Rhodobium gokarnense: one gene and its partner. The protein of the gene in region 1 interacts with the protein of each later gene in a pairwise test. Links are inferred from orthologs where the notes say so. Each region holds a gene or a part of one and is shown on either strand. Other genes may lie near its edges. The genes, in order: M2319_RS17425 and dnaA.

The links.
Region 2: the proteins of M2319_RS17425 (region 1) and dnaA interact in binary tests that used the Escherichia coli proteins (3 or more experiments, as listed by UniProt). The link is inferred for Rhodobium gokarnense from one-to-one orthologs.

The regions. Positions count from the first base shown.
Region 1 is NZ_JAOQNS010000011.1:22,240-37,452, reverse strand. What follows is about bases 8,839-11,824. They hold M2319_RS17425 (replicative DNA helicase), read left to right. Parts: upstream 8,839-9,582; coding sequence 9,583-11,067; downstream 11,068-11,824. Other genes in these bases: alr (alanine racemase), read left to right, coding at 11,072-11,824; M2319_RS17430 (SAM-dependent methyltransferase), read left to right, coding at 8,839-9,353. Outside these bases: gmk (guanylate kinase), read right to left, coding at 1-148; M2319_RS17475 (YicC/YloC family endoribonuclease), read right to left, coding at 172-1,059; endolytic transglycosylase MltG, read right to left, coding at 1,134-2,327; fabF (beta-ketoacyl-ACP synthase II), read right to left, coding at 2,449-3,711; M2319_RS17460 (acyl carrier protein), read right to left, coding at 3,767-4,003; fabG (3-oxoacyl-[acyl-carrier-protein] reductase), read right to left, coding at 4,270-5,007; fabD (ACP S-malonyltransferase), read right to left, coding at 5,037-5,978; rpsF (30S ribosomal protein S6), read left to right, coding at 6,315-6,779; rpsR (30S ribosomal protein S18), read left to right, coding at 6,792-7,040; rplI (50S ribosomal protein L9), read left to right, coding at 7,157-7,762; more of M2319_RS17430, read left to right, coding at 8,100-8,838; more of alr, read left to right, coding at 11,825-12,205; DNA repair protein RadA, read left to right, coding at 12,211-13,662; M2319_RS17410 (CvpA family protein), read left to right, coding at 13,714-14,352; purF (amidophosphoribosyltransferase), read left to right, coding at 14,410-15,213. UniProt on the Escherichia coli protein: The main replicative DNA helicase, it participates in initiation and elongation during chromosome replication. Travels ahead of the DNA replisome, separating dsDNA into templates for DNA synthesis.
Region 2 is NZ_JAOQNS010000018.1:9,754-24,893, reverse strand. Bases 1,472-4,384 are described here. They hold dnaA (chromosomal replication initiator protein DnaA), read left to right. Parts: upstream 1,472-2,152; coding sequence 2,153-3,616; downstream 3,617-4,384. Other genes in these bases: dnaN (DNA polymerase III subunit beta), read left to right, coding at 3,882-4,384. Outside these bases: M2319_RS22070 (enoyl-CoA hydratase), read left to right, coding at 16-789; rpsT (30S ribosomal protein S20), read left to right, coding at 1,004-1,270; more of dnaN, read left to right, coding at 4,385-5,000; DNA replication/repair protein RecF, read left to right, coding at 5,050-6,195; M2319_RS22045 (DMT family transporter), read left to right, coding at 6,294-7,184; M2319_RS22040 (LysE family translocator), read left to right, coding at 7,285-7,899; M2319_RS22035 (MOSC domain-containing protein), read right to left, coding at 7,921-8,469; gyrB (DNA topoisomerase (ATP-hydrolyzing) subunit B), read left to right, coding at 8,753-11,194; M2319_RS22025 (hypothetical protein), read left to right, coding at 11,394-11,717; M2319_RS22020 (YfdX family protein), read left to right, coding at 12,176-12,880; M2319_RS22015 (AzlC family ABC transporter permease), read left to right, coding at 13,119-13,832; M2319_RS22010 (AzlD domain-containing protein), read left to right, coding at 13,825-14,154; M2319_RS22005 (protease inhibitor Inh/omp19 family protein), read left to right, coding at 14,774-15,140. UniProt on the Escherichia coli protein: Plays an essential in the initiation and regulation of chromosomal replication. Binds in an ATP-dependent fashion to the origin of replication (oriC) to initiate formation of the DNA replication initiation complex once per cell cycle.

The DNA of each region.
Region 1 (15,213 bases):
TCACCGAGACGGAGAGCGTCACTTCAGGCCCTCCGGCGTCCTTGCCCGACGACAGCAGCGAGCGGGCGATTGACGACTTGCCGGCGCCGGACGGCGAGGAGAGCACAAGCATCACCCCGCGCCGTTCGATATTGGTCGTCGTCCCCATGACTCCCCCCGCCGCCTTGTCGCCTATTCGATGTTCTGGATCTGCTCGCGCAACTGGTCGACGACCGCCTTCAGGTCGAGGCCGATGGCGGTCAGCTCCACCGAGTTCGACTTGGAGCAGAGCGTGTTGACCTCGCGGTTGAATTCCTGGGCGAGGAAGTCGAGCTTGCGGCCGACCACCTTGCCGTCGGCAAGCAGGGAACGGGCGGCGGCCACATGGGCCGTCAGCCGGTCAAGCTCCTCGCGGATGTCGGCCTTGTTGGCGATGAACACCGCCTCCTGGTGCAGCCGCTGGGGATCGAGGTCTCCGGAGGCCTCGGTCAGCACGGCGATCTGTTCGGCGATGCGCTTGCGGATCGCCTCCACGCTACGCTCCGGGCAGGCCTCGGCCGCCGCCGTCAGCCGCTCGATCTCGTCGATCTGGCGCCCGGCGATCTCGGCAAGGGCCCGGCCCTCGTCGGCGCGGGCCGCGACCAGGTCGGTCAGCGCCCGTTCGAAGCCGGCGACGAGCGCGGCGTCGAACGCCGCCCGCTGCTCGTCCGTTTCCTCGTTTTCGGTGAATTCCAGCACGCCGCGAAGAGCCAGCAGACCGTCGACGCTCGGCGCCGTCGCGTCGATGCGTTCGGCGACCTTTGCCGCGATCGCCAGCACGTCGTCCAGCACCTCTTCATTGAGCTGGATGGTGGTGCGTGGCAGGTCGTGGGTGATGGAGAGGGTGGCGTTGAGGTTGCCGCGGGTCAGGTGCTCACGCGCCAGCGCCCGAACCACGGGATCGACGCTTTCCCGGCCGTGCGGAACGCGCAGGCGCACGTCGAGGCCCTTGCCGTTGACCGAGCGCAGCTCCCACGTCCAGCGGGCATCGGCATGGGTTCCGTCGACCCGGGAAAACCCGGTCATGCTGGCAAGCGCCATGGGGTGTTGCGGCCTTCGCCGCCCTCCTGTTGGGACGGTATCGGCGGCGCATCGCAAGGGCGCCGCGATGCGCGTCAGTTGGCGGCCGGTGCCTCACCGTTTCCGGTGCCGTCCGTTGCCTCGCCCGCCGCGTCTTCCGCCGCCTTTTCCGCGGCGGCCTTTTCGGCCTCCTCGCGGCGCTTCTTCTCAACCTCGCGCCAGCGCGCGACATTGCGGTTGTGCTGCTCAAGCGTCGAAGAGAACTGGTGGCCGCCGGTGCCGTCGGCAACGAAGAAGATCTCGTCGGTGCGCGAGGGATTGGCGACGGCCTCCATGGCGGCGCGGCCCGGATTGGCGATCGGACCCGGCGGCAGGCCGTTGATCTGGTAGGTGTTGTAGGCGTTCGGCTTGTTGAGTTCGCTGCGCAGGATGGTCCGCGATTCCTGCCAGGCCGAGCCGCCATGCAGGCCGTAGAGGATCGTCGGATCGGATTCCAGGCGCATGCCGCGCTTCAGCCGGTTGATGAAGACGCCGGCGACCCGGCTGCGCTCGTCGGCGCGGCCGGTCTCCTTTTCCACGATCGAGGCGAGGATGACGAGTTCCTCCGGCGTCTCGATCGGCAGGTCGTCCGCGCGCCGGTTCCAGATCTCGTCGAGCGCCCGATCATGTGCATTCTTCATGCGATCGAGGACCTGCTGGCGCGTCGTGCCGCGGTTGAACTTGTAGGTGTCCGGCAGGAGCGAGCCCTCCGGCGGGATCGCCGTCAGGTCGCCGATCAGGATGTCGTTGGCATTCAGCCGGGCGACGACCTGCTCGCTGGTGAAGCCTTCGGGAATGGTGACGCCGTGGAGGATGGCCTTGCCCTCCACCATGGTGTTCATCACGTCCTGCATGCTGGAGCGGGCCTTGAACAGATACTCGCCCGCCTTCAGCTTCGCCGCATTCTTGTAGATGCGCACGCCGGTGGAGAACACCCAGCCTTCGGAGATCACGCCCTGGCGCTCCAGCGACCCGGTGATGGAATCGAGCGTCGCGCCCTGGGGCACGATGATGGTCTTGTCCTGGGTGAGCGGTCCCGGCTCGTCGAACTGCAGCTTGCCCCAGTAGAGGAAGGCGCCGCCGATGACGATGCCGACGACGAGGATGGTCATCACCAGGTTGAGGAGCATGACCACCGGATTGCGGACGTGGCGGGAGCGGCCCGGCGGCGGCGGGGCCGGCTCGGGCTGGATCGCCTCGCGCGGGCTCCGCGGATTGAGGCGATGGCCGGTTTCCGGATTGTCAGACATGGCCTGCAGGATCCTCCTTGGCGCCGGCCTTGTCCGGCCGCGCGGCGTTCAGCCGGTCACGCGAAAAAGACTCCGGAACGAATATGGCAAAAGGGCGAATGCCGGGTCGCGCCGCCGCCCCTCACGCGACCTTCCTGAAGATCAGCGAGGCGTTGGTGCCGCCGAAACCGAAGGAATTTGACAGGGCGACGTCGACATTCATCGACTTCTTGACCTTGGGAACGAGATCGATCTTGGTCTCGACCGACGGGTTCTCCAGGTTGATGGTCGGCGGCACGACGCTGTCGCGCATGGCCAGCAGCGAGAAGATCGCCTCGACCGCGCCGGCGGCGCCGAGCAGGTGGCCGGTCGCCGACTTCGTCGACGTCATGGTGATGCCGTCCGCGGCGTCGCCGACCAGGCGGTGGATTGCGCCGAGCTCGATCTCGTCACCGAGCGGCGTGGAGGTGCCGTGGGCGTTGACGTAGTCGATGTCGTGCGGCGTCACGCCGGCGCGCTCGATCGCCGCCTTCATGCAGCGATAGGCGCCGTCGCCGTCCTCGGCCGGCGCCGTGATGTGGTAGGCGTCGCCCGACATGCCGTAGCCGATGATCTCGCCGTAGATCTTGGCGCCGCGTGCCTTGGCGTGCTCGTATTCCTCAAGCACGACGACGCCGGCGCCCTCGCCCATGACGAAACCGTCGCGGTCCCGGTCATAGGGCCGGGAGGCCTCCAGCGGCCGGTCGTTGAAGCCGGTGGTCAGCGCCCGGCAGGACGAAAAGCCCGCCATCGCAAGCCGGCAGACCGGGGATTCCGTGCCGCCCGCCACCATCACCTCGGCATCGCCGAGGCCGATCAGCCGGGACGCATCGCCGATGGCGTGCGCGCCCGTCGAGCAGGCCGTCACCACGGCGTGGTTCGGGCCCTTCAACTGATGGCGGATGGAGACGTAGCCCGAGGCTAGGTTGATCAGCCGGCCGGGAATGAAGAACGGCGACAGCCGACGCGGGCCGCGATCGCGAACCGTGAAGGCGCCGTCCTCGATGCCCTTGAGGCCGCCGATGCCGGAGCCGATCAGGACGCCGGTGCGGATCTGGTCCTCATAGGCCTTCGGCGACCAGCCGGAGTCCGCGATTGCCTGATCCGCCGCCGCCATCGCATAGACGATGAAATCATCGACCTTGCGCTGTTCCTTCGGCTCCATCCAGTCGTCCGGGTTGAACGTACCGTCGGATCCGTCGCCACGGGGCACGAGACAGGCCACCTGGCAAGGCAGATCCGACACCTCGAAATGCTCGACCCGCACGGCGCCGCTCTTGCCGGCCAAAATGCGGTCCCAGGTGACATCCACGCCACAGCCAAGCGGCGTGACCATTCCGATTCCGGTGACGACGACTCGCCTCATACGAACTACCGACAGCTTGTTTCAACAACCATTCCGAGAGAGAAAAACCGCGTATTTAGGCGGTGTTCTTCTCCAGGAAGCTGACGGCATCGCCGACGGTCAGGATGGTCTCGGCGGCATCGTCCGGAATTTCGACGCCGAATTCCTCTTCGAAGGCCATCACGAGCTCGACCGTATCCAGGCTGTCGGCCCCGAGATCGTCGATGAAGCTTGCATTCTCAGTGACCTTCTCGGCATCGACACCAAGGTGCTCGACGACAATCTTCTTCACCCGCTCAGCGATTTCGCTCATTTCAATAGTCCCTAGTCTCTTTCACGGTTCCTGGGTCGACGGGATAATCCCGTGCGCGCAATACGATCCTGGTTTCCCTGGAGGATCATCCGTTGATCGGAGCCGGAAGCTTTCGACCTTCAGATCGGCTGCTTTTCGGCGCTCACTGACCAAAACGCCGTCATTTGACGTGGCGGTTGGTAACACACTTTCCTATGCTTGACCAGACGCCGAAAGACCACCCGGAGCATTCCGGAAGTGGCTTTGCGTCGCAGGCGTTTTTCCTTTTAAATCATGGCCATACCGCCATTCACATGAAGTGTCTGGCCGGTCACGTAAGAGGCTTCGTCGCTGGCCAGATAGACCACCGCGGAGGCGATGTCGGCACCGCTGCCGAGACGGCCGGCGGGAACGCCTCCCAGAATCGCTTCGCGCTGCTTTTCATTCAGCGCATCGGTCATCGGCGTTTCGATGAAGCCAGGGGCGATCGTGTTGACGGTAATGCCGCGGCTGGCGACCTCCTGGGCGAGCGATTTCGACATGCCGATGAGGCCCGCCTTGGTCGCGGCGTAGTTGCCCTGGCCGGCATTGCCGGTGACGCCGACGACGGAGGTGATGCCGACGATGCGGCCGTAGCGGCGCTTCATCATACCCTTGATGGCGGCCCGGGTGAGCCGGAAGCTGGCGGTCAGGTTGACCTCCAGAACCTGGTCCCACTCGTCGTCCTTCATCCGCATGAAAAGGTTGTCGCGGGTGATGCCGGCATTGTTGACGAGGATGTCGAGCCGGCCCATCAGGTCCTCGGCCTTGGGAACGAGGGCATCGACCGCGGCGCGGTCGGAAAGGTCGCAGGCGACCACATGCACCCGCTCGCCGAGCTCGTGGGCGAGCCCCTCGAGCCGCTCGGCGCGGGTGCCGGAGATCGCCACGGTCGCGCCCTGGGCATGGAGGGCGCGCGCGGTGGCGCCGCCGATGCCACCGGTGGCGCCGGTGACCAATGCATATTTGCCCGTCAGATCGAACATCGGATCGTCCTCTTTATAGTATAGTTGCGTCAGGCCAGCTTTTCGGCGAGCGCTTCCAGGTCTTCCGGCGTGTTGACGGCGATCGCCTCGACGCCCTTGGCGATGCGCTTGGCAAGGCCGGTCAGGACCTTGCCGGAGCCGATCTCGACCAGGGTGGTGACGCTGTTGTCGGCGAGCCAGCCGATCGACTCGCGCCAGCGCACCGAGCCGGTGACCTGGTCGACGAGCCGGGTGCGGATCTCCGCCGGGTCGCTGATCGGACCGGCAACGACATTGGCGACGAGCGGCACGGCAGGCGCGGCGATCTCCACGCCGGCGAGCGCCTCGGCCATCACGTCGGCGGCCGGGGCCATCAGCGGGCAATGGAACGGCGCGCTCACCGGCAGCAGCATGGCGCGCTTGGCGCCCTTGCCCTTGGCGATGTCGGCGGCCCGCTCCACCGCGGCCTTGCGGCCCGAGATAACCACCTGGCCCGGCGCATTGTCGTTGGCGACGGAACAGACCTCGCCCTGGCAGGCCTGCTCGGCGACCTCTTTCAGAACCTCAAGGTCGAGGCCGAGGACGGCCGCCATGGCGCCCTCGCCGACCGGCACCGCGTCCTGCATGGCCCGGCCGCGGATACGCAGCAGGCGGGCGGTGTCGGCGATGCCGAGGCTGCCGGCGGCGGCGAGCGCGGAATATTCGCCGAGCGAATGGCCGGCAACATAAGACGCGTTGCCGGCGACGGTGACGCCGCGGGCTTCGAGCGCGCGCATCGCGGCGAGGCTGACGGCCATCAGCGCCGGCTGGGCGTTCGCCGTCAGGGTCAGCCGGTCGTCCGGACCGTTCCACATGATGTCGGTGAGGTTTTCGCCGAGCGCCTCGTCGATTTCCTCAAAGACCGCGCGTGCTTCGGGAAAGGCCTCGGCCAGCGCCTTGCCCATGCCGACGGCCTGGCTGCCCTGGCCGGGAAATGTGAATGCAACTGCCATGGGGTTCCTGAGACTGCCCGTTTATCGGTGTCGTTGTTTGTCGTTAATTCTGGCAGGTCAAGTGACGGCCCAATCCGGCGCTGTCAAGGCCGGCGGCGGCGAAAACGACGATCCGCGACAGTTTCGCCTTGCTTTTCCTCAACATTGGGGTATATCGCTCACGCTTCAAACAGCCGCTCGGCCGGGGGCTGAACGGAAGGTCCGGTGTCATGCCGGCAGGATCGATCAAGCGATCCGGCTTCCCGTGTTCCCGCTCTCGAAGGTGACCATCGAGCCTTTCCTGGAGGCTTCGAAGGGGCTTGGCGCCGGGCTGCGCAGCAAAGGAAAGGCGGCTTCATGCCACTTTACGAACATGTGTTCCTCGCCCGGCAGGACATCTCCGGGCAGCAGGCCGAACAGCTCGTCGACCAGTACAAGACGCTGATCGAGGAGAATGGCGGCAGCATCAAGAAGGTCGAGAACTGGGGCATCCGCAATCTCGCCTACCGCATCAACAAGAACCGCAAGGCGCACTACGCGATGATGAACATCGAGGCGCCGCACGCTGCCATCGCCGAGATGGAGCGCCAGATGCGCCTCAACGAGGACGTCCTGCGCTATCTCACCGTGCGCGTTGAAGAGTTCGAGGAAGGCCCCTCGGCGATGATGCAGAAGCGTGACCGCGACGACCGCCGGCGCCGGGACCGTCCCGAGCGCGGCGACCGTCCGGACCGAGGCGATCGTGGCGACCGGCCGCGCCGCGACGACGATCGCGGACCGCGCCGTGACGATGATCGCGGCCCGCGCGGCGGCGAGCAGTAAGGAGAACAGACCATGGTTGACATCGCACAACTTCCGACCCGGCGTCCGTTCTTCCGTCGCCGCAAGACCTGCCCGTTCTCCGGCGCCAATGCGCCGAAGATCGACTACAAGGACATCAAGCTCCTGCAGCGCTACGTCTCTGAGCGCGGCAAGATCGTGCCGAGCCGCATCACCGCGGTCTCCGCGCGCAAGCAGCGCGAGCTGTCCAAGGCGATCAAGCGGGCCCGCTTCCTCGGGCTTCTGCCCTACGTGATCAAGTAAAGAGGACGGACGGTCATCGTCCGACCTCCCTTTGGGGCGGCGCGCCCGGTGGCGCCCGCCTCTAACCGCGACGGGAAACGGTTTCCCGCGCGGGACAGATGGCAAGGAGAAACCCAATGCAAGTCATCCTGTTGGAACGCATCGCCAAGCTCGGCCAGATGGGCGACACGGTGAAGGTCCGCCCGGGCTATGCCCGCAATTTCCTGCTGCCCCAGGGCAAGGCCCTGCGCGCCACCGAGGCGAACCAGAAGCGCTTCGAGGCGCAGCGCGCCCAGCTTGAGGCGCGCAACCTTGAGCGCAAGCAGGAAGCCGAGGCGGTCGCTGCAAAGCTCAACGGCCTCACCTTCGTCGCCATTCGCCAGGCCGGCGAGACCGGCCAGCTCTACGGCTCGGTGTCGACCCGCGACGTCGCCGAAGTGCTCGATGCCGGCGGCTTTACGATCGGGCGCAGCCAGGTCGACCTCAACCAGCCGATCAAGACCATCGGCATGCATGAAGTGGTTGTCGCGCTGCACCCGGAAGTCGAGGTCACGGTGACCATGAACGTCGCCCGCTCCACCGACGAGGCCGAACGCCAGGCCCGCGGCGAGGACCTGACCCAGCGCGACGAGGGCTTCGTGCTCGACGTCGAGGATGAGGACGAGGACGAGGAAGGCGCCGACGAGGCTGCCGAGGCCGAAGAGCCGGCAGCTTCGGACGAGGAAGAGGCCCGCGAGGACTAAGCCTTTCTTCCCTTTCCGTTCCGGAATCGAACGCCGCGCCGGCCCTCCGGCGCGGCGTTTTTCATTGCCGGCGCCGAGGTCGTGCACCGTCCGCGAAAACCGCCTTTTCCCGACCCGATAGCGTCGCATCCGCTGCCCGGCGACATCGCCTCGACGTCGCCTCGGGGCCGCCTTTCGTCGGAAGCCGGCTTGCCGCTGTATACAGGTTTGCCCTATATTTTTGCCAGGTGACACGTTCTAGAACGACTACAGTGGACCCGGCGACGCTTGCGGGAGCGGCGACGGGGTGTGTGATGTCGGGGATTCAAAGATGATGCGTTGGATACCGGAGGGGCCCATGTTCCGGTTGGTGAAGGCTGCCTTGGACTACGTCGTCCGGTTCGGGCGACTGGAAGTGATCGACGCGGCGGGCGCCCTCCACCGCTTCGGGGACAACACCGGCGAGCTTGTCCGCATCCGCCTCACCCACCCTTCGGCCTACAAGGCCTTCGTCTTCAATCCGGAACTGCGCATCGGCGAGGCCTATATGGACGGCACGCTGGTGATGGAAGTCGGCTCCCTCTACGACTTCCTCGCCCTCGTCATGTCGAACATGCAACAGGCCGGGCCGACGACGCTCGCCCGCCTGCAGGGCGCTCTGGAATACGCCACGCGGCGGCTGCGCCAGATGAACACCTTCACCAAGGCGCGCGAGAACGTCGCCCACCACTATGACCTCGACGGCAGGCTCTATGAGCTCTTCCTCGACGAGGACTGGCAGTATTCCTGTGCCTATTTTTCCTCTCCCGAGACCAGCCTGGAAGAGGCCCAGCTCGACAAGAAGCGGCGGCTGGCGGCCAAGCTCGCCCTCGATCACGGCAACAGCGTGCTCGACATCGGCTCCGGCTGGGGCGGCCTCGGGCTCTATCTCGCCGAGATCGCCCAGGGAGAGGTCACCGGCGTCACCCTGTCGGAGGAGCAGCACCGGGTCTCGCGCCGGCGCGCCGAGGAGCACGGCGCCGCCGACCATGTCGACTTCCGCCTGCAGGACTACCGCAAGCTGACGGAAACGTTCGACCGCATCGTCTCGGTCGGCATGTTCGAACATGTGGGCACCAACCACTACCGGGAATATTTCGCCAAGTGCTTCGATCTCCTCGCCGATGACGGCGTCTTCGTGCTCCATTCCATCGGCCGCTTCGACGGGCCGTCCTACACCAATGCCTGGATCCGCAAATATATCTTCCCGGGCGGCTACATCCCGGCGCTGTCGGAGGTCATTCCGGTGATCGAGCGCTCCGGCTTCAAGGTCAGCGACGTGGAGATCCTGCGCCTGCACTACGCCGAGACCCTGAAGGAATGGCGCCGGCGCTTCATGCAGCAATGGGACAAGGCCGCCAAGATCTACGACGAGCGGTTTTGCCGGATGTGGGAATTCTACCTCGCCGGCTCCGAATGCGCGTTCCGCTACCAGGACCTGATGGTGTTCCAGATCCAATTGGTGAAGGACCAGACGGTGCTGCCGCTGACCCGGCGCTATATGGAGCAGCGGGTCGACGAGCTGAGGGCCCGCGAGAACCAGCGCCTGCCGGTCAACCTTGCCGGTGAATAGGCCGCTGCCGGCCACCCCGACGGCGACATAATCTCACCGCGAATCGGATAGACTCTGCGGCCTGTCACCGACAATCCCGAGTCAAGGATCGGGCCCGCCCGGATGCGGATTCGCGCTGCGATTCTTTGGCGTCTGTGGATACCGGCGATAACCCTGTCTGGCGCATGCGCACGAGTCCTTTCCGGGGCCAATTCGCGCTATCGAACGGAGGTGTGAAGGAAGGACATCCATGGCCTCGACCGCCCGTTCGATCGACAATCTGCCGACCCAGCGCGTCGCCCCGCACAATGTGGAGGCGGAACGCCAGTTGCTGGGTGCGATCCTCGTCAACAACGAGACGTTCGACCGCATCTCCAGCTTCCTGGAGGTGCGCCATTTCTTCCTGGAGCCGCACCGGGAAATCTACACCCGCGTCGCCGAACTGATCCGCGCCGGCAAGGTCGCCTCGCCGATCACCGTCAAGACCTTCTTTCCGGCCGATCACCGGATCGGTGAGCTGCCGGTCACCCAGTATCTCCTGCGCCTCGTTGCCGACGCCACCACCGTCATCAACGCCGTCGACTACGCCCGCTCCATCGCCGACCTCGCCACAAGGCGCAACCTCATCCGCATCGGCGAGGAGATGGTCAACACGGCGTTCGATGCGCCGGTCGACATGCCGCCGAATGCCCAGATCGAGGAGGCCGAACGGCGGCTCTTCGAGCTCGCCGAGACCGGCAAGTTCGACGGCGGCTTCAGCACCTTCACCGATGCGCTTGCGGCCGCCATCGACATGGCCGCCGCCGCCTATCAGCGCGACGGGCACCTGTCCGGCCTTGCCACCGGCCTCGACGACCTCGACCGGCTGATCGGCGGCCTGCAGTCCTCGGACCTCATCATCCTTGCCGGCCGCCCGGCCATGGGCAAGACCTCGCTCGCCACCAACATCGCCTACAATGTCGCCAGAGCCTATCGCGGCGAGGAGCAGGCGGACGGCACCTACACGACCGTCGACGGCGGCGTCGTCGGCTTCTTCTCGCTGGAAATGTCGTCGGAACAGCTCGCCACCCGTATTCTGGCGGAACAGGCTGGCATCCCCTCCTCCCAGATCCGCCGCGGCGCGATCGACGAGGACCAGTTCGCCCAGCTCGCCGCCGTCAGCCGCGAGATTCAGTCGGTGCCGCTGCATATCGACCAGACCGGCGGCCTCAACGTTGCCCAGCTCGCCGCCCGGGCGCGCCGACTGAAGCGCCAGCGCGGCCTCGACTTCATCATCATCGACTACCTGCAGCTCCTCCAGGGCTCCAGCCGCCGCGCCTCGGAAAACCGGGTGCAGGAGATCACCGAAATCACCACCAATCTGAAGGCGCTCGCCAAGGAGCTGAACGTGCCGATCCTGGCGCTTTCCCAGCTCTCGCGCCAGGTCGAGGCGCGCGACGACAAGCGCCCGCAGCTCGCCGACCTTCGCGAATCGGGCTCGATCGAGCAGGACGCCGACGTGGTCATGTTCGTCTTTCGCGAGGAGTACTATCTGAAGAACAAGATGCCTAAGGAAGGCACCGAGGAGTTCTTCAAGTGGCAGGCTGAAATGGAGGAAGTCGCAGGCACCGCCGAACTGATCATCGGCAAGCAGCGCCACGGCCCCACCGGTACCATCAAGCTGCAGTTCGACGCCGACGTCACCCGCTTCTCCAACCTCATGGTCGACGACCACCTGCCGGCCCGCATGGACTAGTCCCTTGAATTACGCCGAAACGACAAACGACCTTGCCGGCGGCCGGCTGACCATCGACCTCGACGCCCTCGCCGCCAACTGGCGGCTGCTGGCCGCAAAAGCCCCCGGAGCGGAATGCGCCGGCGTCGTCAAGGGTGACGGCTACGGCATCGGCCTTGAGCGCGCGGTGGAAACGCTCGGAGCCGCCGGCGCCAAGACCTTCTTCGTCGCCCTGCCTGACGAGGGCCTTCGCGCCCGCGCGGTCGCGCCGGAGGCGGCCATCTATCTCCTCGGCGGGCTTTTCGAGAAGAACGGCCCGGCCCTTGCGGCGGCCGGCATTCGGCCCGTCCTCGGCAGCATGGAGGAGATCGGCGAATGGGAAGCCTTCTGCCGCGCCTCCGGCAGCCCCGTTCCCTGCGGCATACATGTGGACACCGGCATGAACCGGCTCGGCCTGACGCTTGACGAGGCGCGGGCGCTTGCCGGCGATCCGGCGCGCGTGGAGGCAATGGGCGCGAAGATCGTCATCAGCCACCTCGCCTGTGCCGATGCGCCGGGCCATGAGCTGACGGCGTTGCAGATCACGCGCTTTTCGGAGATCCGGTCGCTGTTTCCGGGCCTCAAGGCCTCGCTCGCCAACTCCGCCGGCGTCCTTGGGCAACCGGGCGCCCATTTCGACCTGCTGCGCCCCGGCATCGCGCTCTATGGCGGCCAGGCGATTGCCGGCATCGACAACCCGATGCGCCCAGTGGTGACGCTGGAAGCGCGCATCATCCAGATCCGCAACGGCAATGCCGGCGAGACGGTCGGCTACGGCGCCATGGAGACGCTGAAGCGCCCGTCGCGCATCGCCGTCGTCGCGGTCGGCTATGCCGACGGCTACCACCGCCGCGCCGGCTCCACCGACGCCGCCCCTGGCGCCCGCGTCCACCTTTCCGGCTTCGATGCGCCGCTCATCGGCCGGGTCTCCATGGACCTCATCGCCGTCGACGTCACCGGCATTCCGGAGAGCATCGCCCGTCGCGGCGCCTGGATAGAAATGTTCGGACCGAACGTTCCCGTCGACGAGGTCGCGGAGCGGGCCGAGACCATCGGCTACGAGCTTCTCACCGGGCTCGGCCGGCGCTACCGCCGCTCCTATCTCGGCGGCAAGGGCTAGGCGCGTTGGCCCGTCGCTCCCTCAGCTATGTCTGCCAGAACTGCGGCAACGTCACCGCGCGCTGGGCCGGGCGCTGCGAGGCCTGCGGCGAGTGGAACACGATCGTCGAGGAATCGGAGAGCGGCGGCATCGGCGCCGGGCCGAAGAAGGGCGCCTCCGGCCGCGGGCGGGTCGTCCCGCTGGTCCCGCTTGCCGGAACCGAGGCCGAGGCGCCGCGGATTACCGCCGGGATCGCCGAACTCGACCGGGTCACCGGCGGCGGGTTCGTGCGCGGCTCTGCCCTCCTCATCGGCGGCGATCCGGGCATCGGCAAGTCGACGCTGTTGCTCCAGGCCTGCGCCGCCCTCGCCTCGGCCGGCTCCCCCGTCATCTACATCTCCGGCGAGGAGGCGATCGCCCAGGTGCGGCTGCGGGCCGAGCGGCTCGGCCTTGCCGGCGCGCCGGTGCAGCTTGCTGCGGAAACCAATATCGAGGACATCCTGGCCACCCTGAAGGATGCGCCGACGCCGGCCCTCGTCATCGTCGATTCGATCCAGACGCTGTGGACCGACACGGTGGAATCGGCGCCGGGTACGGTCACCCAGGTGCGCGCCTCGGCCCAGGCGCTGGTGCGCTACGCCAAGAACTCGGGCGCTGCCGTCGTCCTCGTCGGCCACGTCACCAAGGACGGCCAGATCGCCGGCCCGCGCGTCGTCGAGCACCTCGTCGACGCCGTCCTTTATTTCGAGGGCGACGGGGCCCACCAGTTCCGGATCCTCCGCTCCGTCAAGAACCGGTTCGGGCCGACCGACGAGATCGGCGTCTTCGAGATGACCAGTTCCGGCCTCAACGAGGTGCCGAATCCCTCCGAACTCTTCCTCGGCGACCGGCATGGCGAGACGCCGGGCGCCGCCGTCTTTGCCGGCATGGAGGGCACGCGGCCGCTCCTCGTTGAGATCCAGGCGCTCGTTGCCCCCTCGCCCCTCGGCAATCCGCGGCGCACGGTCGTCGGCTGGGATTCCGGCCGGCTTTCCATGATCCTTGCCGTCCTGGAGGCGCGCTGCGGGCTCCGGATCGGCACCCACGACGTCTATCTGGCAGTTGCCGGCGGCCTCAGGATCAACGAACCGGCGGCCGACCTTGCCGTTGCCGCGGCGCTGATCTCCTCGGCAAGCGGGGTTGCTCTTGCCTCCGAGACCGTCTATTTCGGCGAAGTCGCATTGTCCGGCGCCGTCCGGCCGGTTGCGCATGCCACCGCCCGCCTGAAGGAAGCGCGCAAGCTCGGCTTTGCCCGCGCCGTGGCGGCGGCGGCAACGAAACCGGATGCCGACACTGCCAGCGGTGCCGCCCTGACCGGGGTCGACGATCTCGCCGACCTGGTCGCACGGGTGGTCACGGCAGGCGACAGGGCTGACGGTCCACCCGTCCGCGACGGCGCGAGGAACGCGCTTCCGGCCGGCCAGGATCTGGATGATTGAACGGGCGCCCGTCCCGCCTTCTGGGACCCGCGCATCGGAGACCGACGAACGATGCCGATCACCATTTTCGACGGACTGCTTATCTTTGTGATGCTGATCTCGGCGCTGCTGGCGATGATCCGCGGCTTCGTGCGCGAGGTACTGTCGATCGCGTCCTGGGCGATCGCCTTCGTCGTCGCGATCCTGTTCTATAAACAGCTCGTGCCCTTCGCCAAGCAGTATATCAACCACGACATGGTCGCCCAGGTCGCCGCCGGCGCGGCGATCTTCCTGGTCACGCTGATCGTCGTGTCCTATATCACCATGCGTGTCTCCGACTACGTCCTCGACAGCCGCATCGGAGCGCTCGACCGCACCCTCGGTTTCGTCTTCGGCGCGGTGCGCGGCCTCCTCCTGGTCGTCGTCGCCATGCTGTTCTTCAACTGGGCGGTGCCGCCGGAGACCCAGCCGCGCTGGGTGGCGAGCGCCAAGTCAATGCCGCTGCTGAACTCGATCGGCCAGAAGCTGATCGCGGCGCTGCCGGAAGACCCGGAGCGCAAGCTGCTCGACCGCCTGCGCAACCGCGGACGCACTACCAGCACGACCCCGGCCGCCGAAGGCGCCGAGGCGGACCAGGACGCGAACTATCGCAATAACGAGCGCCAGGGCCTCGACCAACTGATCCAGTCGACCGACGGCACCGCGCAGTAACACAGCATCGCAAAAGACGCCGGCCGCTCCGCCGGCGTCGGGCTTTTTGGAGACGCCATGAGCGGTCCAGATCCTATGGAACTGTCCACCAATCCCTTCGACGACGACAAGCTGCACGAGGAGTGCGGCGTCTTCGGCGTTTTCGGCAACCCGGACGCCACCGCCCTCACCGCACTCGGCCTGCACGCCCTGCAGCACCGCGGCCAGGAGGCCGCCGGCGTCGTCTCCTTCGACGGCCAGCAGTTCCACACCGAGCGCCATATCGGCCTCGTCGGCGACCATTTCACCAAGGCCTCGGTGATCGAGCGGCTGCCCGGCGATAAGGCGATCGGCCATACCCGCTATTCCACCACCGGCGCGCCGGTGCTGCGCAACGTCCAGCCGCTGTTCGCCGAATTCGCCGCCGGCGGCTTTGCGGTTGCCCATAACGGCAACATCACCAATGCGCTGACCCTGCAACGCATGCTGCAGAAGCGCGGCTCGATCTTCCAGTCCACCTCCGACACAGAGACGCTGATCCACCTCACCGCCACCAGCGACAAGGGCCATCTGGTCGAGCGCTTCGTCGATGCGCTGCGCCAGCTCGAGGGCGCCTATGCCATCGTCGCGCTGTCGGAAAAGAAGATGATCGGCTGCCGCGACCCGCTCGGCGTGCGCCCGCTGGTCCTCGGCGACCTCGACGGCGCCTATGTCCTGTCCTCGGAAACCTGCGCGCTCGACATCATCGGCGCCCGCTTCGTGCGCGACATCGAGCCTGGCGAGATGGTCATCATCACCGAGGAAGGCGGGCTGGAGAGCATCCGGCCGTTCATCGAGCAGAAGCCGCGCTTCTGCATCTTCGAGTATGTCTATTTCTCCCGG
Region 2 (15,140 bases), on another replicon or contig:
GGAGAGGAAGCAAACATGGCCTATGAGAACATCGTCGTAGAGACCCGCGGCAAGGTCGGGCTCATAACGCTGCACCGGCCGAAGGCGATGAACGCCCTCAATTCGGAGCTGATCGCGGAACTGACCAAGGCCCTCGATACGTTCGACGCCGACGAGAAGGTTGGCTGCGTCGTCATCACCGGGTCGGAAAAGGCGTTCGCCGCCGGCGCCGACATCAAGGAGATGTCGTCGCTGACCTATGTGGACGCCTACAAGGACGATTTCATCTCCACCTGGGACCGGGTGGCGCGCAACAGGAAGCCGGTGATCGCCGCGGTCGCCGGCTACGCGCTCGGCGGCGGCTGCGAGCTCGCCATGATGTGCGACATCATCATCGCCGCGGAAAACGCCAAGTTCGGCCAGCCGGAGATCACCCTCGGCGTCATGCCCGGCGCCGGCGGCACCCAGCGCCTGACCCGCTTCGTAGGCAAGTCGAAGGCGATGGAGATGTGCCTCACCGGCCGCATGATGTCGGCCGAGGAGGCGGAAAGCTCCGGCCTCGTCAGCCGCGTCCTGCCGCTCGACGAAATGCTCGACGACGCCCTGGCGGTCGCCGCCAAGATCGCCGACTTCTCGCTGCCGGCGGTGATGATGACCAAGGAGGCGGTCAACCGGGCCTATGAGACGACGCTCGCGGAGGGCACCCGCTTCGAGCGGCGGCTGTTCCATTCCCTGTTCGCCACCGAGGACCAGAAGGAAGGCATGCAGGCGTTCGTGGAAAAACGCTCGCCGCAGTTCCGCAATCGCTAGGGCCCGGACCGACAGCCCGAAACGGCGACCGGCGCGTGCTTTTTGGCCGGATTTCCCGGTTCCGATTGACGTTCCCCATGCGGCCAAGTATAAGCGCCGGGATCGGTGGCGGTGGACCCGCCGCCCATGGAACCTGTTGCGCCGCGACCATCGACATTATTGCGGGTGCCGGCGCAGCGTCTAACCGCAAATCGCACGGAATCGGGAAACACGCATGGCCAATACGGTCTCGGCCAAGAAAATGGCTCGCAAAATCGCGCGGCGCACGGAGATCAACAAATCCCGGCGCAGCCGCATGCGCAATTTTATCCGCAAGGTCGAAGAGGCCATCGCCGGCGGCGACAAGGCCGCCGCCAACGAGGCGCTGAGGCAGGCGGAGACGGAAATCATGCGCGCCGCCGGCAGCGGCGTGGTGCACAAGAATACCGCCTCGCGGAAAGTGTCGCGGCTGTCGGCGCGGGTGAAGGCGGTGGGTGCCTGAACCCTCCCCGCCCAACTGTCATAAAACCGTTTGAAACCCGGCGCCCAGCGCCGGGTTTTTCGTTTCCGGGCGAAAGAAAAGTTGTGTGATCCGGCAAAAGGCCTGGAACGATTCAACTTACGGTTGGTTGGGGCGACGTGTCATAAAAATCCAAAAGTTAACAAAGCGTTAAGCACCGGTCTTTTTGGAGGACTTCGATTCAGGCGGATTCGAGCTCCTCACGGGCGCCGCGGAAGCGATTTTTTTTGAAGAATTCGATACCGTAAACGTGCCATTTTTTCCGCGCCAGAATCCGTTGACTCCACAGGCGGAAATCGACCCGTCGCGACCCGTCGTCCCATCGCCGGGGTGATCCAAAATGGCTCAATTTCGCGGGTTTCAGAATCCTCACTGTTGCGGCGCCGGGGCCGATTGGCTAGCTTCAAGTCATCGGGGCTGGGGCTCCAGCGTCAACCACACATCGGGAAGTTTTCGAGGCCTATGTCGAGAGCAATGAATATCTATTGCCTAAAATCTAGACATCGAACACTTGTCGAACGGCGGCCCTCCTCCCGGGGCCGCGACCGCCGCTAACCAGCGGATCGGTTCGTCACGAATTCAACTTATACGGTTCATTCGGATCGTGCGACCTTGTCGCCGGCGTGGGGTATTCCCTGCGCTATCGACCAACGATGACACAAAAAACATGGTTGCCGAAAGGTAACCGGACGACCTTTTGAGAGCCGGCAAGATCGAGGCGGATCCCGGCACACAAGCAACGGCAGGCGGCGGACCCGGGCACCCGTGAAGGCGCCCCCGCAGCCGGCGAGGACGGATACGGCAGACCGGCAGCCGCGGCGGCGCACGGTCCTGCCGGCAGGCATGAAATGGAGGCTATCTGATATGGCACGAGCCGAAGAAACGGTTCCCTCGGGAGATCTGGACGACTGGTCCCGGGTGCGCCGACGGCTGCGCAGCGAGCTCGGCGAGGAGGTCTATACGAGCTGGTTCGAGCGGGTCGACCTGGAGGACCGTTCCAACGGGACGGTGCACCTGTCGGTGCCGACGCGGTTCCTGAAGCAGTGGATTCAGTCCCATTACGGCGACCGGCTGATCGGCCTGTGGCGCAGCGAATGCGAAGATATCCGCCGCATCGAGCTGACGGTGCGCGGCGCCACCCGTCCGCGCCAGACGCTTGCCCGCACCGCGGCCGGCCCGGAAGCGCGCTCGGCGGCCGTCGAGGCGGCAAAGCGCGGCGGCGCGGCAGTCCGCACCGAGGCCTCGCTGCGCAGCGAGAGCAGCCGGGCGGCCGAGCGCGCCGACAACGCCTTTTCCTCGCCGCTCGATCCGCGGCTGACCTTCGACAGCTTCATGGAAGGCGCCTCCAACACGCTGGCGCTGGCGGCGGCGCGGCAGATCGCGGCGGCCGCCCCGACCACCTACAATCCGCTCTATCTCTGCGCTTCCGTCGGCCTCGGCAAGACGCACCTGTTGCAGGCGATCGCCGCCGAGGCGCGCGCGGCAACGCCCGGACGCCGGGTCCTGTACCTGACCGCCGAGCACTTCATGTACCGCTTCGTGGCGGCGCTTCAGTCGCAGTCGGCGATCGCCTTCAAGGACGGGTTCCGGGGCATCGACCTCCTACTCATCGACGACTTGCAGTTCCTGCACGGGCCGCAGGTGCAGAAGGAGTTCTGCCACACCCTCAACGCCCTCATCGACGGCGCCCGGCAGGTGGTGGTTGCCGCCGACCGACCGCCCGTTGAGCTGGAATCCCTCGACGAGCGCGTCCGCTCGCGGCTGAACGGCGGGCTGCTGGCCCAGATATGCGCGCCGGACTACGGCTTGCGCCGGTCCATCCTGTCCCAGCGCATCGCGGCGGCCCGCAATGGCGGCGCCAGCCTTGCCGTCCCCGACGACGTCCTCGACTACGTTGCCCGGCACGTCACGGCCAATTCCCGCGACCTTGACGGCGCGGTCAACCGGCTGCTCGCCGCCAACCAGCTCACCGGCGCGCCGATCAGCCTGGAAATGGCCGAGATGTCGCTGCGCGACCTGGTCCGCGCCAAGGAGCGGCGGCGGGTGCGCATCGAGGACATCCAGCGCACCGTCTCCAAGCATTACAGCGTCACCCGCGACGACCTGACCTCGGCGCGGCGCAACCGGGCGATCGTCCGGCCGCGGCAGATCGCCATGTTCCTGGCCAAGGCGCTGACGCCGCGCTCGCTGCCGGAGATCGGCCGCCATTTCGGCGGCAGGGATCACACGACGGTCCTGCATGCGGTGCGCAAGATCGAGAATCTCGTGTCCACCGACAAGGCGGTGGCCGACGAGGTGGAGCTCCTGAAAAGGCTGCTCGACAACTGACCGCGAGGGAGATCGCAGCGCCCGAAAAGCGCCGCTTTCCCTTGAAACATCCCCGTTCCCGGCGCGCTCCGGACCCCGTTGCGCGGCCTGGCGAGATGCGGCGGACTGGAGGGCGCAACAGCGATGTTGCGCCCTCTTGCATATCGGACGCTTTAAGGGCAGTTTCGTCAGTCCCGTTACCCGAGGGTAGTGGCCGCAATCCCACGGCACGCGACCCCGCCTTCCGGCCGATATTCGAATAGTCGCCAAGTCTGGAATCGATCCCATGAAAGTCACACTCGAGCGGGCCGACTTGCTGAAGTCCCTCACCCATGTGCACCGCGTCGTGGAGCGGCGCAGCACCATCCCGATCCTGTCCAACGTGCTGATGCGCGCGGAAGGCGGCGAGATGCGGCTGAAGGCGACCGACCTCGACCTGGAAGTTTCGGAAACCGTGGCGGCGATGATCGAGCAGCCGGGGGCGACGACGATTCCGGCCCATATGCTCTACGACATCGTCCGCAAGCTGCCGGACGGCGCCGAGACGGTGCTGGAGACGGCCGGCGACGACAGCCTGATGACGCTGTCATCGGGGCGCTCGAATTTCAGCCTGCAGATGCTGCCGGAGACCGACTTTCCGGATCTGACCGCCGGCAGCTTCAGCCACTCCTTCGAGATCGACGCGCGCGAACTGAAGCGCCTCGTCGACCGCACCCAGTTCGCGATCTCCACCGAGGAGACGCGCTACTACCTCAACGGCATCTATTTCCATACCACCGAGCTGAACGGTGAAACCGTGCTGCGCGCGGTTGCCACCGACGGCCACCGGCTCGCCCAGGCCGACACCAGGGCGCCGGAAGGGGCCGCCGGCATGCCCGGCATCATCGTGCCGCGCAAGACCGTCGGCGAGATCCAGAAGCTCGTGGAAGACCCGGAAGCGACCGTCCAGGTCGAGCTGTCGGACGCCAAGATCCGCTTCACCATCGGTTCTGTGGTGCTGACCTCCAAGCTGATCGACGGCACCTTCCCGGACTATGCGCGGGTGATCCCGCAGAACAACGACAAGGAACTGATCGTCGACCGGGACCCCTTCAAGGAGGCGGTCGACCGCGTCTCGACGATCTCCTCGGAGCGCGGCCGGGCCGTGAAGCTGCAGCTTGCCGAGGGCCGGCTCGTGCTGACCGTCAACAATCCGGATTCCGGCAGCGCCACGGAAGAACTGGCCGTCGACTACGAGGCGGAGGACCTGGAGATCGGCTTCAATTCCCGCTATCTGCTCGACATCACCGCCCAGCTTGGCAGCGACACCATCGTCTTTCTCCTCGCCGATCCGGGCTCGCCGACGCTGATCCGTGACCAGGGCGACAAGAGCACGCTCTACGTCCTGATGCCGATGCGGGTGTGACGGCGAAACCGGCCTTCCCGCCGCTCGAAAGGGTCCTTGTGCACCGCCGATGACCTCACCCGGTGCCCTTTCCGTCACTGCCCTGAAGCTGACCGATTTCCGGAACTACGCCCGCCTGTCGCTGACGCCGGACGGCCGCCATGTGGTGCTTTGCGGCGAGAATGGCGCCGGCAAGACCAACATCCTGGAAGCACTGTCCTATCTCTCGCCCGGCCGCGGCCTCCGGCGGGCCCGGCTTGAGGACGTTTCGCGCCAGGGCGGCGCCGGCGGCTGGGCCGTTGCGGCGACGCTCCTTGGTGCTGCCGGCGAGACCGTCGTCGGCACCGGACTCGTCGCCGACGGGCCGGACCCGGAGCGCCAGCGCCGCATCCGCATCGACGGCACCACCGCGCGGAGCTCCGAAGAGCTGCTCGACGTTGCCCGCGTCCTGTGGCTGACGCCGGCGATGGACGGGCTCTTCACCGGCCCGGCCGGCGACCGGCGGCGCTTCCTCGACCGGCTGGTGCTGGCCATCGACCGCGACCATGCCCGCCGGGTCTCCTCGTTCGAAAAGGCGATGCGCGAACGCAACAAAGTGCTGGAAGAGGGCGGCCGCAGTTCCTGGCTCGACGGGCTGGAAGCGCAGATGGCCGAATACGCCGTCGCCGTCGCCGCCGCACGGGCCGAGCTTGCCGCCTGCTTCTCCCGGCTGATTTCCGCCCACCACGACCCCGAATCGCCGTTTCCCGATGCCGCGCTCACCCTTGACGGCGAGTTGGAGCGCGAGGTTTCCGGCCGTCCGGCCGTCGAGGTCGAGGACAGCTATCGCGAGACGCTTGCCGCCGCCCGGCCGCGCGACCGGACGGCCGGGCGGGCGCTCACCGGTCCCCACCGCAGCGACCTCCTGGTGCGCCACGGGCCGAAGGACATGGCGGCGGAGACCTGCTCCACCGGCGAGCAGAAGGCGCTGCTTCTCGGCCTCGTCCTTGCCCATGCGCGGCTGGTGGAGGAGATGACGGGACGGACGCCCCTCCTGCTCCTCGACGAGGTCGCCGCCCATCTCGACAGCCACCGGCGGGCCGGGCTCTTTGCCGCCCTCGACCGCCTCGGCGTCCAGGCCTGGATGACCGGCACGGACCTTTCCCTCTTTGCCGCCCTGGAGGACCGCGCCCAGCGGTTCGCCGTCCAGGACGGCACGGTCTCGGATGCCGCGTGATCCCTCGAAACAAACGGCGTGACGGCGCGCGCCGCTTGGCGTAATCAGCCGATTGATACCGTCTCGCGGCCCCGCCGCACCATCCTTCGGCCGATGCCATGACCTTCGAACTCGCCGCCCTTGCGGCCGCGCTCCTTTGGGCCTTCGGCGGGCTCCTCTCCGCCGGCCCGTCCCAGCACCTCGGCGCCATCGCCTTCAACCGGTTGCGCATGGCGATGGTCTTCGTCATGCTGGCCGTCGCCGCGACGCTCACCGGCGGCTGGGCGACGGTTTCCAGCGACCAGACCCTTGCCATCCTCGCCTCCGGCTTCATCGGCATCTTCCTCGGCGATACCGCACTCTTCCTCACGATGAACCGGCTCGGGCCGCGGCGCTCCGGCATCCTCTTTGCCCTCAACGCACCGCTCGCCGCGCTGCTCGGCTGGCTACTGCTCGGCGAGGTGCTGTCGGCGCGGGCCGTCACCGGCATAGCCCTGTCGGTGGTCGGCGTCGTCATGGCCATCGTCTTCGGCAAGCGCCGCTCGCAGCTTCACCAGTGGGAGACCATCCGCGGGCCGCTGTGGGTCGGCATCGGGCTCGGGCTCGCCTCGGCGCTCTCCCAGGCGCTCGGCTCGCTGATCGCCCGGCCGGTGATGGCGTCGGGCGCCGATCCGGTCGCTGTCTCGGCGATCCGCGTCGCCATCGGCGCCCTCGGCCTCACGCTCCTGATGCAGCTCCCGGTGCTGAAATTCCGCCAGCGGAACCCGATCAACGCCCGCATCGTCGGCCAGATCGCGCTCTCCGGCTTCGTTTCCATGGGCGTCGGCATGACGCTGGTGCTCTATGCGCTCTCCGGCGGGGAAGTCGGCATCATCTCCACGCTCTCCGCCACCTCGCCGGTGCTGATCCTGCCGCTGCTCTGGGTCCATACGGGCGAGCGGCCGTCGCTCTGGGCCTTCGTCGGCGCCGGCCTCGTCATCGCCGGCACGGCCCTGATCTTCCTCGATTGACCGGCCCGGGCAACATCGGACCGCAATAGGTCAGCCATATTGACTTTTTGCCGCGGGCGGCGCCTGATCGGGAACCTCACCTTCCATCCGGACCCCAGCCATGAGCTTTTTCGGGCTCGCCGTTTTCGTCGGCGTCTATTTTCTGGCGGTGATGACGCCGGGGCCGGGCGTCGTCGGCCTGATCGGCCATACGCTCGCCCACGGGCGGCGCGACGCGGTGCCCTATGTCGTCGGCATGGTGACCGGGAACCTCATCTGGTTCGCCTGTGCCGTTGGCGGCCTAGCCCTTATCGCCCAGACCTTCCATGCCGCGTTCGTGGCGATCAAATATCTGAGCATCGCCTATCTGCTCTATCTCGCTTTCAAGGCCTGGACGTCTGAGCCGCAGCCGAGGGCGAGCGTGCGGGCGGCCTCTCTCGGTTCGTCCTTGTCCGCCGCTTTCACGTCGCTCGCGATCACGCTCGGCAATCCCAAGACCATGGTCTTCTACCTCGCCATCCTGCCGACCGTCGTCGACCTGAAGACGCTGGAACTGGCCGATGCGCTCGCCTGCGGCGGCGCCATCGCCGTGGTGCTGCCGGCGGGCATGGCGGTCTATGTGTTTGCGGTCGACCGGGCCCGCGACCTGATGCGGTCCGGACGTGGGCTGCGGCTCGTCAACCGCATCGCCGGCACGGCGATGGCCGCTGCGGCGCTGACCATCGCCTCGCGCTGAGCACCTGCAACGTCAGCGCGGTCAGACCCGCTCAAGGGCAATATGCGGTTTCGGCGGCAGGGTGACCGCCACGGCATCGCCCGGCCGCACGGCACCGCCGGCAAGGACGATGCCCATGACGCCGGCCTTCAGGACCGGCCGGCCGGCGCCATCACGCCCGATCACCGCCCTCAGCAGTCCCTTTCGGAACCCGTCGATCTGGGCGCACGGATTGCGCAGGCCGGTGATCGCGACCACCGCCTCGGCGCCGATGGCAAGCCGCGTGCCGCGCGGCAGCGCCAGGAGATCGAGGCCGGCTGTGGTGATGTTCTCGCCGAGGTCGGCCGGCCCGACATCGAACCCCTTCTCCGCCAGTTCGGCGAAAAGCTCGGCATGGATGAGGTGGACCTGGCGCAAATTCGGCTGTGTCGGATCCTTCCTGACCCGCGAGCGGTGCTTGACCGTCACCCCGGCATGGGGGTCGCCGGCAACCCCCATGCCGGCAACGAGCGCGATCTCCGGCTGCAGCTCCTTTGAGAAGTCATGGCCGGCGCTGAGGGCGACGGCGATCACCTTTCCCTCGCCGGTCATCGGGCACCGCGCGCCGGGAGCCGGCCGGCGGCGGCCGCAAATGCCTCGTTTCGGGCCGTTTTCCGCTGTTCCAGGCGGCGCCGGGCGGGCGCTCGGTGGAGCCCGGTCCGCCCGTTCCTGCGGGCAAATGCGGCAGGAATGCGCCACAATTCACACAAAGCCATGATTCGCGCCTTTAACCCTTTGTTTTCATAACGGATTTCACGGGCTTTTTCGCGTGTAATCCGGGACTCGAACCCCTATATTGGAAGCGAATCATCGTGCCACAATCCAAGACGGTTTCATGACGGACGCTCACCAGAACGGCAACGGCAATGGCGGCGACTACGGCGCCGAATCCATCAAGGTTCTCAAAGGCCTCGATGCGGTGCGCAAGCGTCCGGGAATGTATATCGGCGACACCGACGACGGCTCGGGCCTGCACCACATGGTCTATGAGGTGGTCGACAACGCCATCGACGAGGCGCTGGCCGGCTGGGCCGATGCGGTCACCGTGACGCTGAACGCCGACGGCTCGGTCACCGTCACCGACAATGGCCGCGGCATCCCGACCGACATCCACGAGGGCGAGGGCGTCTCGGCGGCCGAGGTCATCATGACCCAGCTCCATGCGGGCGGGAAATTCGACCAGAACTCGTACAAGGTCTCCGGCGGCCTGCACGGCGTCGGCGTTTCCGTGGTCAATGCGCTCTCGGTGTGGCTGGAGCTGCGCATCTGGCGCAACGACCACGAACACACCATGCGCTTTACCGACGGCGTCGCGGACGCACCGCTCAAGGTGACCGGTGACGCGGCCGGCAAGAGCGGCACGGAGGTCACCTTCATGCCGTCGACCGAAACCTTCACTATGACGGATTTCGACTACGGCACGCTGGAGCACCGGCTGCGCGAGCTCGCCTTCCTTAATTCCGGCGTGCGCATCATCCTCACCGACAATCGCGGCGTTGAGTCCAAGAGCGAAGAACTGATGTATGAGGGCGGCCTGGAAGCCTTCGTGCGCTACCTGGACAAGGCCAAGCATCCGCTCGTTCCGGACCCGATTGCGATCCGCGCGGAGCGCGACGACGTCACCGTGGAGGCGGCGCTGTGGTGGAACAATTCCTACCACGAGAACGTGCTCTGCTTCACCAACAACATCCCGCAGCGCGACGGCGGCACGCACCTTGCCGGATTCCGCGGCGCGCTGACCCGCCAGGTCACCGGCTATGCGGAATCCTCCGGCATCGCCAAGCGGGAAAAGGTCTCGCTGACCGGCGAGGACTGCCGCGAGGGCCTCACCTGCGTCCTCTCCGTCAAGGTGCCGGACCCGAAATTCTCGTCCCAGACCAAGGACAAGCTGGTCTCGTCGGAAGTGCGGCCGGTCGTCGAAAGCGTCATCAACCAGGCGCTCGCGACCTGGTTCGAGGAGCATCCGGCGGAGGCCAAGACCATCGTCTCCAAGGTGGTGGAGGCCTCGGCCGCCCGCGAGGCGGCGCGCAAGGCGCGCGAGCTGACCCGGCGCAAGGGCGCCCTCGACGTCGCGTCCCTGCCCGGCAAGCTCGCCGACTGCCAGGAGCGCGATCCCTCGAAGGCCGAACTGTTCCTCGTTGAGGGCGATTCGGCCGGCGGCTCGGCCAAGCAGGGCCGCGACCGGGGAACCCAGGCCGTGCTGCCGCTGCGCGGCAAGATCCTCAACGTGGAGCGGGCGCGCTTCGACAAGATGCTGTCGAGCCAGGAAATCGGCACCATGATCACCGCGCTCGGCACCGGCATCGGCAAGGAAGAGCTCGACGTCAACAAGCTGCGCTACCACAAGATCATCATCATGACGGACGCCGACGTCGACGGCGCCCATATCCGCACGCTGCTGCTCACCTTCTTCTTCCGGCAGATGCCGGAGCTGATCGAGCGCGGCCACCTCTATATCGCCCAGCCGCCGCTGTTCAAAGTCAAGCGCGGCAACTCCGAGCAGTACCTGAAGGACGAGCGGGCGCTCGAGGATTATCTCATCGCCGGCGGCCTCAACGAGGCGGTGCTACAGCTCGCCACCGGCGAGACGCTGGCCGGCCCGGACCTTGAGACCGTCGTCACCCGCGGCCGCTCCCTCAAGGGCGTGCTGGACGGGCTCCATTCCCGCTACAATCGCGACGTGGTGGAGCAGGCCGCGATCGCCGGCGCGCTCGACCCGGAGGCCCTTGCCGATCCGGCAAAGGCGCGCGATGCGGCGGCCTATATCGCGCGGCGGCTCGACATCATCTCCGAGGAGACCGAGCGCGGCTGGACCGGCGAAGCGCGGGACGACGGCAGCCTCGTCTTTGAACGCACCGTGCGCGGCGTCAAGGAAGTGGCGACCATCGACACCGCCCTGATCGGCTCGGCCGATGCCCGCAAGCTCAACGCCAATGCCGACCACCTGAAGGAAATCTACGTCAAGGCGGCCACCCTCACGCGCAAGGACCTGAAGACCGAGATTCGCGGGCCCCGGGCCCTCGTCGACGCGGTCTTTGCCGCCGGTGGCAAGAACGTCTCGCTGCAGCGCTACAAGGGCCTTGGCGAGATGAACCCGGAGCAGCTCTGGGAGACCACCCTCGATCCGGACGCCCGCTCGCTGCTGCAGGTGCGCCTGAAGGAGGGCGAGGAAGCGGATGCGGAAATGGTGTTCTCCTCGCTGATGGGCGACGACGTGGAGCCGCGCCGCGAGTTCATCCAGGAAAACGCCCTCAGCGTCGCCAATCTGGACATCTGATCGCCCTTCGGCGGTTTCCGGGTTGTCGTTCTTCACATTGCCTTGAACGCGGCTTCCAGCGCCGTCAATGCCGTTGACGGCATCTGTATTACGTGTCTTCTATTTATTTTGCTGCTTATAGTTGTGTTTCCGGACCTCAAATTGCTGGACGAGCAGCCAAACCAGCAACAATGGGAGAGTCACGAAGATGCACAAAGGGATGTCATTTGCGCTGGCCCTTGCCGCCGGCGCCTTCGCATTCAGCGCCGAAACCGACGAGACGCTGGCGGCCGGCGTCTGCGATCAGATCAGCGCCACCTACAATTCCAACGCCTCGGCGGCACTCATCCTTGGGGCCGACGGGTCGACGCTCAATGGCGAAATGCTGAACGGAGGACGGCCGAATTTCTACGGCACCTGCACCGGCAACGGTGAGGTTTCGGTGAATATCACCGACGACCCGGGCTGCTGTACCGGCACCTTCGACGGCACGACGATCCAGTGGAGCAACGGCACGTCCTGGACCCGCAATCCGGTCCAGTAGTCTTAGAGCGTATTCCCGAACCGAAGGTCCGCGTCAGCGAACAGTGGGAACCGGTTTTCGGATAAGAATACGCTTCGAAACAAATGGTTGGAGCGTTTCGCGCGATTTCGAAATCGCCCGAACCGCTCTAACAGCGGACGGCGACCGCCTCCTTCGCCGTTCGCTCACCGGCCAGCCGGCTGGCGCGGAACGCCTTTCAATCAAAGGGCATTCCGTCCTTTCCTCCACGATACCGCCCCGGCAATGTTCGGCAGGGTGCCCGCACGCCCTTCCAACGCCGCCATTGGTCATTACCCATCTGTTTCAATTGGGATATTTTTGTTTCTTGCCGGTCCGGCTCGAAAACCTGTCGAAAACGTAATTCTCCGGACACTTTGTCGCAATCCGTGGTCCCCATATCAGCGATGTCCCAAGGGGACATCCCGATAAATCAATGACTTGAGGAAAGGATCACAGACATGAAAACGCGCAGGAACATGACGGCCGTCGCGCTTGCGGGCGCCCTTGCCGCACTTCCGGTGATCGCCGCGACCGCCGGCTACGCCGCCGACCAGAAGGCGGCGGAGGCAACGACGAAGGCCGCCGGCGCGGACGCCGTCGCCGCGGCCCTCGACACCAAGGACAAGAAGATCATCAAGACCGTCGACGAGGCCTATCGCGGCGTTCGCGAGGTCCGCGCCGCGCGGCTCGCCATCTTCAACGGCACGCCGGACGTGGCCACCGAATTCGTCGACAAGGCGGCGACCGACCTGAAGACGGCGCAGTCGTCCATGAAGGACTTTGCCGTCGCCACCACCAAGAAGGCGGCCGAGGGCGATGCCTACCTTCCCTTCGATTCCTCGCTGACGCTGGCCGAGGGGTTCGTGCCCACCGCCGACAAGGCCGAGACCGTAAAGAAGGCCAATGAGCACCTGGCCAAGGGTGACCACAAGAAGGCCGCGGAAGTTCTGCGCGAGGGCCGCATCGACGTCACCGTGTCGGCCGCGCTGATCCCGGCCAAGGCCAGTCTCGACCACGTCAAGGACGCGGTGAAGCTCCTCGGCGAGAAGAAATATTACGAGGCCAACCTGGCGCTGAAGGCGGTGGAAGACTCCGTCCTCGTGGAATCCTACAGCATCGACGGCGTCCCGCAGCAGGGCAGCGACACCACCGCCAACGGCTGAGCGAAGCCGACTGCCAACCTAACGTTCTCCCTGACAAAGGCCGGAACGATCGCCCCCAAGGGCCGCTCGCTCCGGCTTTTCCGTGTCTGACCTGCGCGCACTGTCGGGTCCGCAATCGGCGCGGTGCTGGACAGGACGGCGGCGGAACGCTACCGAAGGGATGAACTCCCAAAGAGACGTCCGACCGGCCAGGTGTCGCCGCGGCGTCCGCTTGCTTCGACCCGTTCTCCGGCTGCCCATGCTCCCTTCCGCCTTCCGATCGAGGCCGTTCCTTGCCGGCATCAAGGCCATTGCGCCGCTGGTGCCGCCGATGTTCGCCTTCGGCATGATCTCCGGTGTTGCCGCGGCCGATGCCGGCGTCTCCTTTGCCGCCGCGATGGCCATGGCTGTCGTCATCTTCGCCGGTGCGGCGCAGCTCGCGATCGCCCAGCTGATCAGCCAGGACGCCCTGCCGGTGGTCATCGTCGCCACGGCCTTCGTCATCAATCTGCGCTTTGCCATGTACAGCGCCTCGCTGGCGCCGCACCTGAAGCATTTGCCAGCGCCCAAGCGTGCCGGGCTCGCCTACATCCTCTCCGACCAGGCCTACGCCCTCAGCATCATCCGCATGACCTCCGCGGAGCATGGCGACGAGGAGCGCGGCCATCTTTTCCTGTTCGCCTGCGGGCTGATGGTCTGGCTGACCTGGCTGCCGGCAAGCATTGCCGGCTACGTCATCGGCGCCGGCATTCCGCCGAGCTGGGGGCTCGGCTTTGCCGTGCCGCTCTCGTTCATGGCGCTGCTCGTGCCGACCCTGAAGGACCGGCCGACGGTGGCGGCCGCGGCCGTCGGCGGCACCGTCGCGGTGATCGCCGGCGGGCTGCCCTACAATCTCGGCCTAGGCCTCGGCGCGCTCACCGGCATTGCCACCGGCTACCTCATGGAACGGCTGAGGGAGGCGCGAAATGGATAACGGGCCGGTCCTGTGGGCCGTGATTCTCGCCAGCGGCGCGCTCACCTTCGGCCTGCGCTGGTCGTTCATCCATGCACTCGGCGGCCGGGAGATCCCGCCGACGCTGATGCGGCTGCTACGCTACGTGCCGCCGGCGGTGCTGGCCGCGCTGGTCGTCCCGGCAATCCTGAGACCGGACGGGCCGATCGATTTTTCCCTCGACAACCACCGCCTGATCGCCGGCGCCTTCGCGCTCATCGCCGCGGTCGCCACGAGGAGCGTTTTCGGCACGCTCGCCGTCGGCATGGGCGCATTGTGGATCGTGAACTACCTTTTCCCGTAAAAATCGCCAAAAATTGTATCTGATTTATTTTCTGCATATTATGTATTCAATGCATTCATGTTTCGAAATGGAACATCGAAAAGCTGCGCGGTCGGTACCCTCGAAATCCCTGCCAGATAGCTTTGAGAACAGGAGTGATTCGCTATTCGTTTGTTTTAACGACCGGAATCGTTCCCTCGACGAACGCCCTCCGGCCGCGGCGCGACTCTCCCGGACGGTCCCCGTGGCCCACGCGCGGGTCCGATCCGGTCCGGACGGTGCGCAAGGTCGGCGCCGAAAAATCCATATGTGATCTGCTGTAATGTTTGCGATTGGCACCGGTGTATACACTGCGTAACGCCGTGTTCCGGGCCGGCCGATCGCGTGGCAGGGGTCGCAAAAGCTGATTCCGCCCGACGTCCTTTTGCCCGGTTGATCGCCGGCGGCACCCTCCGGCGGAGCACTTGCCGTCTGCGGGCAGCGCTGTAAGTCAGGCGAAAGGCTGTTGCCTCCGGGCAACGGTCGCCGGTCGATTGGACCGGAAATTGTGCGGGCCGGTTCCGGTTAACCGCAAATTTGCCTTAATCGGCGTAAAGCGGTCTACACTTGTCATTCACAGACTGCCCTTGGGAGCAATATGATGCGGCGCCCGGTTTTCGTCCTTCTCGCCCTCGCCCTTTCGCTGGGCGCCTGCCAGCGTCTCGGCTGGGGCTCCAGCGTCGATCCGCTGCCGGCAAGCCCGACCCAGCCGGTGTCCTCCGGGGCGCTCGCGCCCGTCGACCTCGTGCCGCCGGATCGCGCCACCGACGCCAATGGCCAGCCCCTGCCGCCCGTCGACGGCGAAACCGCGGACGGCATGCCCGCCGAGGGCACCGACGTCGCCTCCGCCGGCCCCGTCGTCCCGGCCGAGCCGGCCGGCAGCCAGGAGGTCGGCCGCACCGACATGCTCGGCGGCTGGTCCGTTGCCTCCGGCGGCGACCGCTGCCAGCTCTTCATGACGCTGACCA